DNA from 3 places in the Paenibacillus sp. FSL F4-0243 genome. Region 3 is predicted to be linked to each of the others. Evidence: riboswitches for the same ligand, from Rfam matches in the RefSeq annotation. Region 3 holds a riboswitch; each other region holds the start of a gene.
What was found. Region 3 has a riboswitch for cyclic di-GMP ahead of NSS87_RS05615 (EAL domain-containing protein). Riboswitches for the same ligand answer to the same signal wherever they lie in the genome.

Region 1 (3,609 bases), 160 kb from region 3:
ATAACAGCTTGTCGCTGTTCTGCGATCGTCCCTTCGGGTTGATTATTAATTGCCCCCAATTCATAACCATGTAGAACGGCATTTTGTCCCGATGTATTCTTCAGCTTATGAACCAGTTCATCTGGACTTTCTAGATAATCATGCTGGCCAGACAGGATTCCTTTGCCACGTAGATTCACCAAATTACTCAGCAGTTGCTTGGCTTCTTCAGAAGCTGATGGATTGCTTGGTATAGCCGGAGGAAGAGCGGAAGAAACACTCATAGCCTTCGGAAGACCCTTAACCTCTCCCCAAGGCAGCAAGGAAAAAATAATAAACACCGGTAATATAGTAAACAACAATCTGTTTTGCTTATAATATTTACGCAAATAAATCCTCCTTTCGGTAGCTGTACTGCCTCCACAGGTGCTAAATAAACATACCTGTTATCGGACAATCGTCTTCTGACCTAATGAGGACTATAGCTTAGTAGCTCTGCAATAACGCAGAGCCACTAAGGATCGACCTTTAATTTTCATCAATCAGGAGACATCCGGAAGATAAAGTGCACTTGCTGGAACTGTCTCTTTAGCTTGACTAGTACTTTCCCACATCAAGCGGACTCTCGCATCGCCTTCATTTTCGTAATACTCCACCTTGATATCGTATAGCTGGCCAGCCTTCAGCGTTATATTACCCTTACGCTCAGTACCACTTTGCTTAGTCCAACTATCAATCACGGATTGCCCATTCACCCACACACGGATGCCATCATCTGAGGTAGTGTAAAATGTATATTGCTCATCATATAATGGCTTAATTTTACCGCTCCAACGTATGGAGAAACGATCAATCCCGAGGGCGGCATCCGGCGATCCTTGCCGCCAATTGAAATCGATAATTGCATCAGTTCTAGTAAGAGCTGCTGTTCCCGATAGCTGTATGTTGTTGTAATATTCTCCTGCAAGCCCCTTCACAAGAGGAATTGCTGCCTCACCCTCTTCTTCGGGAGGTGCCGGCGCTGGTGCAGCGCTAGGTGTCGGTACCAGACTAGTATTTAATTTATCTCTAGTTAAGGTATAGTTGCTATTCATAAATGTTTTAATTGTATCTGCACTGTTATTCTCGTAAAGCATTTTTCCCCAGCTCATCATATACGTCCATTTACTTTGTGATTGCTGAAGCTTCTCCAGATTAGGCATTTCACCATTCTCCCCGATCGCAATCGGTTTGCCTGCGGCTAGACTCAACAAGCTGTCATAGTATTTTTGCTGGTAATCATTTTCGTATATATCTGCTGCCAGAATATCTACTTTATCAGCACCTGGATAAGTTAGCGCATAAGGATCTGACCAAACATTGGGAGCATTCGGACTCCATACCCATAACAAATTATTTAATTTATGAACGTTAACAAAACGGTCATACATAATATTCCAAAGTTTAGAAAAGTTATTTTTCTTCCCCCACCAGAACCAGTTCCCGTTCATTTCATGATAGGGTCTCCAAAGCACCGGAACATTGGCATCGCGCAAGCTTTTTAGGGAGACTGCCACCTTATCAAGCTCAGCGATCAGATTGTTATATTGCTTGGTACCCGGTGTAACGTAACTATCGAACTCATTCTGACTAAGTGTTTTTTTCACATTATCCCAGTCATAAGAGGTGCCCGGCAGGTTAGCATGAAAAGTCATAGCTACGATCCCGCCCGCTTTATTCCAGTTGATCGCGCTGTTCACCACATTTTGACGCTGCCAGGCCATCGTTCCTTCTGACTGACCGCTGATCGCGCCCAGTTCATAACCGTGAAGAGCGGCATATTGTCCGCTGCTTCCCTTCAGCATATTGTTAATTTCATCTGGACTTTCTAAATAGTCATGTTGACCAGCAATAATACCTTTTCCTGAGATCGAGTAAAAATAGTTAAGCAGCTTTACGGCTTCAGGTGAGGCTCCTGGGGTAACTGGCGTTCCAGAATTTGAAGCAGCTATGACAACAGACGGCGAAATTCCAACAGTAAGCGGAAGTGCAGTCAGAAACAAGACGAGTGACAGAAATGCGCCAAATAATCGATACGTACGGTAAGCTTTCAAAATAATCTCCCTTTCGGTAGCCAGGCTGCCACTCTTTCGAAGGCCCTATAGCTTTGCGTCCCTACCTTTCGATAGGTTTGCCTTTTCAATTTAAGAGAAATAATCTCTCTTACCGTAAGTATCGACGACAATTAATGATATATTTAGTGTTTTTATGACTTTTTTTGATAATTGAGTCAATTTACCTGTTTCAAGAAATTTTGGATTGGTTAAATAGATAGGTTAGACCTATGAAATGAATTGTTGTAGTTCTATATCATTCCAGTCTAAAGTAATACGAATGTTATCTTCTTCTACTAATTCAGAACCCGTCTGTACCTCTATAAACTCGACATCCGTCAAAGCAAGGATCGCGTGCTTCGTCCCTTCCGGTATACGTACCACGTCCCCAGCCTTCACATTATGTTTTTTCTCATTCAGCACAATACTTGCTTCGCCGCTGACGATTGTCCAAATTTCACTACGCTTGCGATGTAATTGATAGCTGATATTATTCCCCTCGGATATAAAAATCCGTTTGGTCAGCACTTCATTGCCTTCATCATATTTCACATAATCAATAACTTTGTAATGGCCCCAGCGGCGTTCCTCGTACATCGGTCTTTGTTCAAAGGTCTTCAGCACTTCTTTAATCCGTGGGCTCTCAGCTTTATGGGTAACTAGAATCCCATCCGGGCTAGCCGCAATGATCAGATCCTTCGCACCAATTACCGTAATCGGAATATCCAGCTCATTAATCAAGCAAGTCCCCTCAGAATCCGCCGTTACAAAACCTTTTCCTACATGCTTGCTGCTCATTTCCTCTGTCAGCGTATTCCACGTTCCAAGATCCTTCCAGAATCCATCATACGGCTGTACTACAATATGTTCTTCTTTCTCCACCACTTCATAATCAAAGCTGATGGAAGACAATAGCTTATACTGCTTCTGCAATTCTTCATATCCTAAAGGCAACCCTTTACGCTGCAAAATATCTAACAAGTACCCTAAGCGGAAGGCAAACACTCCGCAATTCCACAAGGCATTTTGTTCGATGAGCTGTTCTGCTTGTATGCGGTCTGGTTTCTCTTGAAAGTGACTCACCTTCATAAAACCATTTTCCCCCGCCTCTTCGGTGGTAGGAATAATGTATCCGTATTTCTCTGAGGCATGTTCAGGAACAACACCCATTAGTGCCAGATTTGCTCCACTTTCCAGCATGGTCCCCTCAAGCATAGCTATGGTATCGAAAAAGGATGCTTCTACATAAGGGTCAACAGGCAATATTGCTACCGTCTCCGCTGGAGAAACACCTGCCACTGAATAAAGATAGGTAGCTGTTAAGGCGATAGCCGGAAAAGTATCCCGACGCTCCGGTTCAACGATAATCGGCACATGACTTCCCAGTTGGCTTTGTATCATTTCTACTTGGCCGCGGCCGGTGGCCAGATAAGATGATTCTGCCATCCCTGCTTCCTCCAGCTGTCTCCAGACACGTTGTACCATGGATTCTGGTTCACCTTGAGGGCTTTCAAGTACCTTTAGAAATTGCTTTGAA
Region 2 (3,609 bases), 710 kb from region 3:
TCGGTGTTGGCGTTACTTCTGACGACGGTGCCGGTGTTGGTGTTACTTCCGACGACGATGTCGGTGTTGGCGTCACTTCCGACGACGGTGTCGGTGTTGGCGTCACTTCCGACGACGGTGTCGGTGTTGGCGTTACTTCCGGCGACGGTGTTGGCGTTGGCGTTACTTCCGGCGACGGTGTTGGCGTTACTTCCGGCGACGGTGTCGGCGTTGGTGTCACGGTCGGCGTTGGTGTTGGCGTCACGGTCGGCGTTGGTGTTGGCGTCACGGTCGGCGTTGGTGTTGGCGTCACGGTCGGCGTTGGTGTTGGCGTCACGGTCGGCGTTGGTGTTGGCGTCACGGTCGGCGTTGGTGTTGGCGTCACGGTCGGCGTTGGTGTTGGCGTCACGGTCGGCGTTGGTGTTGGCGTCACGGTCGGCGTTGGTGTTGGCGTCACGGTCGGCGTTGGTGTTGGTGTCACGATCGGCGTTGGTGTTGGCGTCACGGTCGGCGTTGGTGTTGGCGTCACGGTCGGCGTTGGTGTTGGCGTCACGGTCGGCGTTGGTGTTGGCGTCACGGTCGGCGTTGGTGTTGGCGTCACGATCGGCGTTGGCTTTGGTGTGTGTGTTGGCTTTGGTGTGTATGTTGGCTTCGGCGTTTGTGTTGGCTTCGGTGTGTGTGTTGGCTTCGGCGTTGGTGTTGGCTTCGGTGTCGGTGTCACGCACGGCGTAGGCGTCACGGTCGGCGTTGGTGTTGGCGTCACGGTCGGCGTCGGTGTTGGTGTCACGGTTGGCGTTGGTGTTGGCGTCACGGTTGGTGTCGGTGTTGGTGTCACGGTCGGCGTCGGTGTTGGCGTCACGGTCGGCGTTGGTGTTGGCGTCACGGTCGGCGTTGGTGTTGGTGTTACGGTTGGTGTCGGTGTTGGTGCCACGGTCGGCGTTGGTGTCGGAGGTGGTTCTTCCCCTCTATATGGATACCAATGCATCTGCACCCCACCAGCAAATCCCTTTGCAATCAGCGTCCCATGCAGTTCACCGGAATTATAAGTTACTTTTGCAAGCGGAGCTAGGATAGTTCCTTCTATTGTTAAACTTCCAATGTCAACAGTGCTAGCTTCATAAAAATTAAATAATACCTTGTTAGGGCTACCTCCCCAGATTTGAAAGCTTGGAATGTTAACTGAACTTCCGCTAACGTTAATGATAACTGTGGCGCTATTTGCAATATTAAACTGTAAGCCATTAGCACCAGCGAAATCGGCAGCACTAAGATTAAGAACGTTAAATGGTTCCGGAGCATCAATCGTTATTTTCCCATATTCCTTTTTGAAAGTTCCTATTGTAGCAAGCGAAGAGAATTCATTAGAACGTCCAATAAGAAATTGCTCTTCAGCATCAAAATCAATAGGAGTCCCTTTTCTCGCTGGTTCTTTAAGATCTACACCGTTGCTGGAAAAAACACCACCATAAACGGATGCTCCATGAACAGTCCCATTAGTAAAACTGATGTCATTACCAGCGATAAGAACATCTCCACCTGGATTATCCTTGGATACGCCGTAATTCTGCAAAATAATATTACCTTTGGCCGCAAGGCGCCCATGAACCTGATCATTAGATTGTTTGAAATCCCCAAAAATAAAAGTATTAAAATTCCCTGCAATACCTAACACAGGTGTAGGAGTATAGGGAAGCACCTCCCCAGCCGCATTTACCAAATGACCTCCAGAAAGACCACTACCTACCGTCAATATCCCCGCTAATACTAGTGCAAGCAGCGGTTTCATTCTTCTTTTCAAAAAGCACACCTCCTAAATCTATGATTTATATTTAATCAGAATAATTACCAGAAACTCTAAAGGACCTAACAACAAAAAAGACCGCCAAAAAAGAAGTGGAATTCCCTTCTCATGGCAGTCGGACGGTCATAGCGCATTTAAGACACTTTAGACTCCTGGACTTTGCGTCCCACCCTTTCAGGCGGTTTGCTATTATCATGATAATATATGTATTGACTTGCGGATTAGAACTAGCATTTTAAGCATCCTATTAAATAATCGTCTATGACTTTTAATACTTTTGAACTAATAATAGTTTAGCGCTCCATTCCTACAATTGTCAATCAATTCCTTTTGATATTCATACGCGTAAGCAAGCACAAAAAAAGCGCCTAAAGGCGCTTCACACAAAGGTTTTCCTTCAATTTTAAAGTAACTTTATAAAGCCTAATATCGATATCCATAATGGAATACTTAGAATCAAACCAAATACCATTCCACGGTGGAGACTTCCTTCCTCTTTCATCCTAATTCTCCCTTTATATAAGTCTGAAGCATTATTTTTTATTATTACAATTTTAATATATTTTATTCTTTCTAATTTAGTTGTGAATTCAATCACATTGGACTAGCTGTTTAGAAATACCATTGATTATTTTTGGAATATCGGGGTAGAATACGAATATACGTTCCCATTAGAGGTGATGAGATTCATGAATAGAGCTGAAAGCAGGGACAACATGCTGGTCAAATCTTATTTATTGCTTCCGATGATTTTATCAGCTTTCGAACGGGACTCCGCCATTCTATCTGCACATTTACGAACACCTACCCCCTATCTGGAGGTTCTTGAAACAGCCGCAGCAGTTGCTACAACAGATCTAAGAGATGTTCGTTCAGAGATGAGAAAACGGGGAATCAAGGTTTATGAGCAGAACAGACTTAACACGGGGATAGAAGCCAAATTTATATGTCGTGGATACCATGAACGAATGCTGCTGTTAAACGACATCGTCGCTGCCCAAGCTGCCATTCATATGCGCAGATATCTCGGTCTGGATATTTCATCTTTTAAGAGCTATGAAGAGCAGTATCAGATTAAGTGAAGTAGCGAAGAAGCTGCCCCCTCCCTCATTTAATTAGCGAACAAAAAAATAGGCCTTACCATGGGAGTTGGCAAGACCTGAGAGATTTATACCACAAAACACTGGGGGGTGTTTGGTGTCTTCAATATATACCTTGAACCTGAAAATAAGATGATGCTCACATGAAAATTACATTAAAAACTTCAATTCGTCGCTTAGGCTATCCGCTTGGCACTTTTGATTTCCAACCAAAGAGGCCCGCTTCGCCGACAGAGAAAATCGACCGATTGATAGTTAGCCACGAGTGCTTTGAACAAATTGTTTCAAAATGATATAGTGAATTCGTTCTCACAGGATGACTTGATAGCAGGTTGTAAAACATAATAAAGTCGGGACCTGAGTACGGAGCGACAACAGGCGTTTGCCTTTTCGTTGAATATTTTCTGAAGGAGGGTAATAGCCCATGAGTGATGAAATCTGTATACCGTCTGGCATTCAACAGAAGGACACTAGCTTTGGCTACACCTTGTCTATTATTAGTGGTAAATATAAAATGACTATTCTCTACTATCTCTCTGAAAACAAGATCGTGCGGTTCAATGAACTGCAACGGGGTATCGGTACAATACCTTTTAAGACATTAAGCGTTATGTTGAAAGAACTGGAAGCCGACTGTCTTGTCAGGCGCGAGGAATTCCCCCAGATTCCCCCTAAAGTTGAGTATTCCTTGACCGAGAAGGGCCAATCGCTTATTCCGGTGCTGGATAT
Region 3 (3,609 bases):
TGATCGCTAGAAGGAATGGGAAGATAGAAGGGCTCCCACCCGTTGTAATGGGCTCTCACTTGGATACGGTATACCAAGGTGGGAAGTACGATGGGGTAGTAGGTGTAACGGCTGCTTTGGAAGTGATCAAACGTCTAAACGAAAAAGGGATTGAAACGGATCATCCGATCGAAATCATCTCATTTGCCTGTGAAGAATCCTCGCGTTTTGGGATTTCAACAGTAGGCAGTAAAGTAATGTCAGGGTTATTTCAGAAGGAGAAATATAGATCTTTGAAGGACAAAGACGGTATTACCATGGAAAAGGCATTTTCGCTATGTGCACTGGATTATAACAATATTGATCAGGCGAGTAGAGAGAATGAAGAATTAAAAGCGTTTTTTGAATTACATATTGAGCAAGGTCCTGTCTTAATAAACAATAATAAAAGAATTGGAATTGTGACTGGAATTGCTGCACCCGTGAGGCTTCATATTCAAATATCAGGGAAGGCATCCCACTCTGGAACGACACCTATGAATATGAGAAAAGATGCTTTTCTGGGTGCCTCAGAAATAGCACTTGAGCTTGAGAAAGCAGCCAAACTCGAACAAGAATTTGGAACGGTTGCGACGCTAGGGGTGATAGATATCTTGAATGGCGCTATGAACGTGGTTCCGGGAGAGGTAGAAATTAAAATTGATATCAGATCTACTTCAGTGGCATCCAGGCAACGTGTGTTAGACCATTTGTATCAAACAATATCCTTAGTACAAGAAAATAGACAACTTGTAATTGAGAGTACGGAAATTATTTCGGAGGAACCCGTCCTATTATCTGATGAGATCAGTCAGGTTCTAGAATCGATTTGTGAAGAGAAAGGGATATCGAGTCAACGGATGATCAGTGGTGCAGGGCATGATGCCATGAACATGAACAAACTTTGCCCAGTAGGGCTTATCTTTGTTCCTTCTGTAGATGGACTTAGTCATCATCCCAATGAATATACAGACTTGGATGATATCATTATGGGGATTGATATTTTGGAAGAAGCTGTTCTTCGTTATGCGTGTGTAAGACAAACATAGTTCGTGTTGAGAAATAAGTCCCAATGTGACATATTTAAATGTTACATTGGGCTTTAGTATCTAATTTTATAATTGTTCGCAGAATTGTTGCTTTACATTAATAAATATTATATTAAAGTTAACATTGATATTTGTGAAAATTTTCCCATGGAAAAATTAAAATTTACTACGGAAATAGGTCTTTTGGAGGCAACCTATTATTAATAGAGTATTTATGACTAATAATAGTTAAAACAGAATATTGGTAAACCTATTGAAAAGTAGGGACACAAAGCCATAGGGTCTAAATCTACATATAGATATGACAGCCGGTTGCATGCAGTTGGAGTTTCTTGATCTTATTTTTTGATGCATATGCAGCCGTTATCATTCTGATAGCGGCTTTTTTTAATTCGTTTTCTAATAAAAACGTAATAAATCGGAAAAAGGATGATAGTACATGGATCAAACACAACCATTGAGAGTATGGAGAATGATAGGCCTCGTCATAATGGCAACGTTGATATTTTGGGGGTGCTCTTACTATTTCATAAAATGGACTGCTAACTCTTATGAGCAAGAAGCGGTTGCTGCTACATCAGAAGCTACGATACATGCGAGTAGATCGATTGGAAATATGATACATGGTGGATTAGATTCATTAGATGGAATTGCTGATTCTATTTCGGAAATCAATTATATGGACTGGGATAAGACCAAAAAATATCTGCATCACTTTGATAAAAAATATAATTTTATTCGAATTAGCATCAACAGCCCAGATGGTAAAGCTTACGCATCAGATGGGACAATGTTTGATGTATCAGATGAAGTAGGATTCCAAAAAGCTCTTCAGGGTATTAGCAGTATTTCTGATCCATTCTTAGATAAGATCTCCAATAAAGAAATTATCACGATCAATAGTCCACTTAAGTTTAAAGGTGAAGTGAAGGGTGCTTTATCTGCCAGCAAATATACACAGGATCTTTATGATGCTCTTGCAGTTTCCTTCTTTAAAGGTCATGGTTATTCTCAAATCATTGATCAAAAGGGACAAGTCATTATCAAATCGAAGAATCTCGAAGAGGATAAGTCAATTGATAACATATTCGAAAGTATAAGTATTGATTCTAGAAATAAGAAACAACTGCAAATCTTTAAAGAGAACATAACCGCAAAAAAATCTGGAGTAGGAATATTTTGGATTAACGGAGATAGCAAAATGGTTGGTTATTCTGGCATTCAGGGGGTTGAGGACTGGTATATTCTCTCCGTGATACCGAAAGATGTGATCATGGCCAAAGCGTCTCAAATGAGTCAGGCGACTTTTTTATTATGTGTAATCATGTTTGTCTTATTATTGATCATATTTGTTAACATTCTATTAAATAAGAGCAAAATTAGGAAACAGATGGAGAGGATTGCCTTTGAGGATGAGTTAACACATCTTCCTAGAACGAATAAATTTGTTATAGATGCTCAGTATTTACTTAAAGAGAAACAGAATACAAAGTTTGCTGTGTTGCAATTTGATATTGAACAATTTAAATACATAAATGAAATTGTCGGTTTTCATGAAGGAAATAGCATTTTGATTCAAGTGGCTAATAGCTTAACAGCAAACACATTAGACGAGGATGTCATTGGACGCTTAGGGGGTGATCGTTTTATTCTTTTCACTTCGTATGACAATAAGGCGGAATTATTCATCCGTATACAAGTACTTACTGAACAAATGAGCGACTATACGTTTGGAAATGAAGAAGGTTTTAGGCTAGTGATTAATTGTGGAATTTACTGTATAGATGATCGTCAGAGCGATATCCTCACATGTATTGACCGAGCAGGAATCGCTTGTAAGTCCATTAAAGGTGGATACAAGAGCTCATGCGCTTTCTTTGACGAACAATTGCTATTGCAGATACACGAAGAGCAAGACATCGTAAGAAAGATGGATGCTGCCATGACAAATGGTGAATTTATAGTATATTTACAACCGAAAATGGATCTGCGAGTGAACAGTTTTCATGGCGCTGAGGCATTGGTTCGATGGAATGATCCTCAGAAGGGACTTATATCTCCTGCAGTATTTATCCCCATATTTGAGAGAAATCGCTTTATCGTGAAATTAGATTTAATGGTGTTTAAATCAGTATGTATCATGTTGAGTAAATGGATCCAGGAAGGAATCCAGCCACTTCCGATTTCAGTGAATATATCGCTTATAACCCTATATCATAATGATTTCCTGCTCCATTTGACGAATATTATTAACAGCTACCAGGTACCTGCTAAATTGATAGAGTTAGAGCTGACCGAGTCTATTGTATTCCAAAATTTAGAGTTTGTTAGAGATATTTTGTTGGAGTTGAAACGTAAAGGATTTTCCATAGCTATCGATGATTTTGGGACAGGTTATAGTTCCTTAAATGTATTGCAATATTTCCCTGCTGATGTCATTAAGTTAGACAGGGCTTTTCTGATGAGTAAGTCAAATGATGAGACAGGGAAGATAGTAATTGCCAGTATGGTCAAGCTAGCTAGGGATTTAAATATGAAAGTT

Region 1: it holds a riboswitch for cyclic di-GMP, as region 3 does, so the genes downstream of both, NSS87_RS04780 (glycosyl hydrolase) here and NSS87_RS05615 (EAL domain-containing protein) in region 3, are expected to answer to the same signal.
Region 2: it holds a riboswitch for cyclic di-GMP, as region 3 does, so the genes downstream of both, NSS87_RS02440 (collagen-binding domain-containing protein) here and NSS87_RS05615 (EAL domain-containing protein) in region 3, are expected to answer to the same signal.

Annotation. Positions count from the first base shown of each region.
Region 1 covers NZ_CP150151.1:1,098,351-1,101,959, reverse strand. Annotated here, with positions in the region: gene NSS87_RS04785 (glycosyl hydrolase) at 1-368, opposite strand, end outside; gene NSS87_RS04780 (glycosyl hydrolase) at 522-2,072, opposite strand; cyclic di-GMP riboswitch class I at 2,085-2,164, opposite strand; gene NSS87_RS04775 (sugar phosphate nucleotidyltransferase) at 2,301-3,609, opposite strand, start outside.
Region 2 covers NZ_CP150151.1:547,262-550,870, reverse strand. Annotated here, with positions in the region: gene NSS87_RS02440 (collagen-binding domain-containing protein) at 1-1,777, opposite strand, end outside; cyclic di-GMP riboswitch class I at 1,888-1,978, opposite strand; gene NSS87_RS02435 (hypothetical protein) at 2,470-2,862, shown strand; gene NSS87_RS02430 (helix-turn-helix domain-containing protein) at 3,305-3,609, shown strand, end outside.
Region 3 covers NZ_CP150151.1:1,255,207-1,258,815, forward strand. Annotated here, with positions in the region: gene NSS87_RS05610 (Zn-dependent hydrolase) at 1-1,067, shown strand, start outside; cyclic di-GMP riboswitch class I at 1,301-1,387, shown strand; gene NSS87_RS05615 (EAL domain-containing protein) at 1,507-3,609, shown strand, end outside.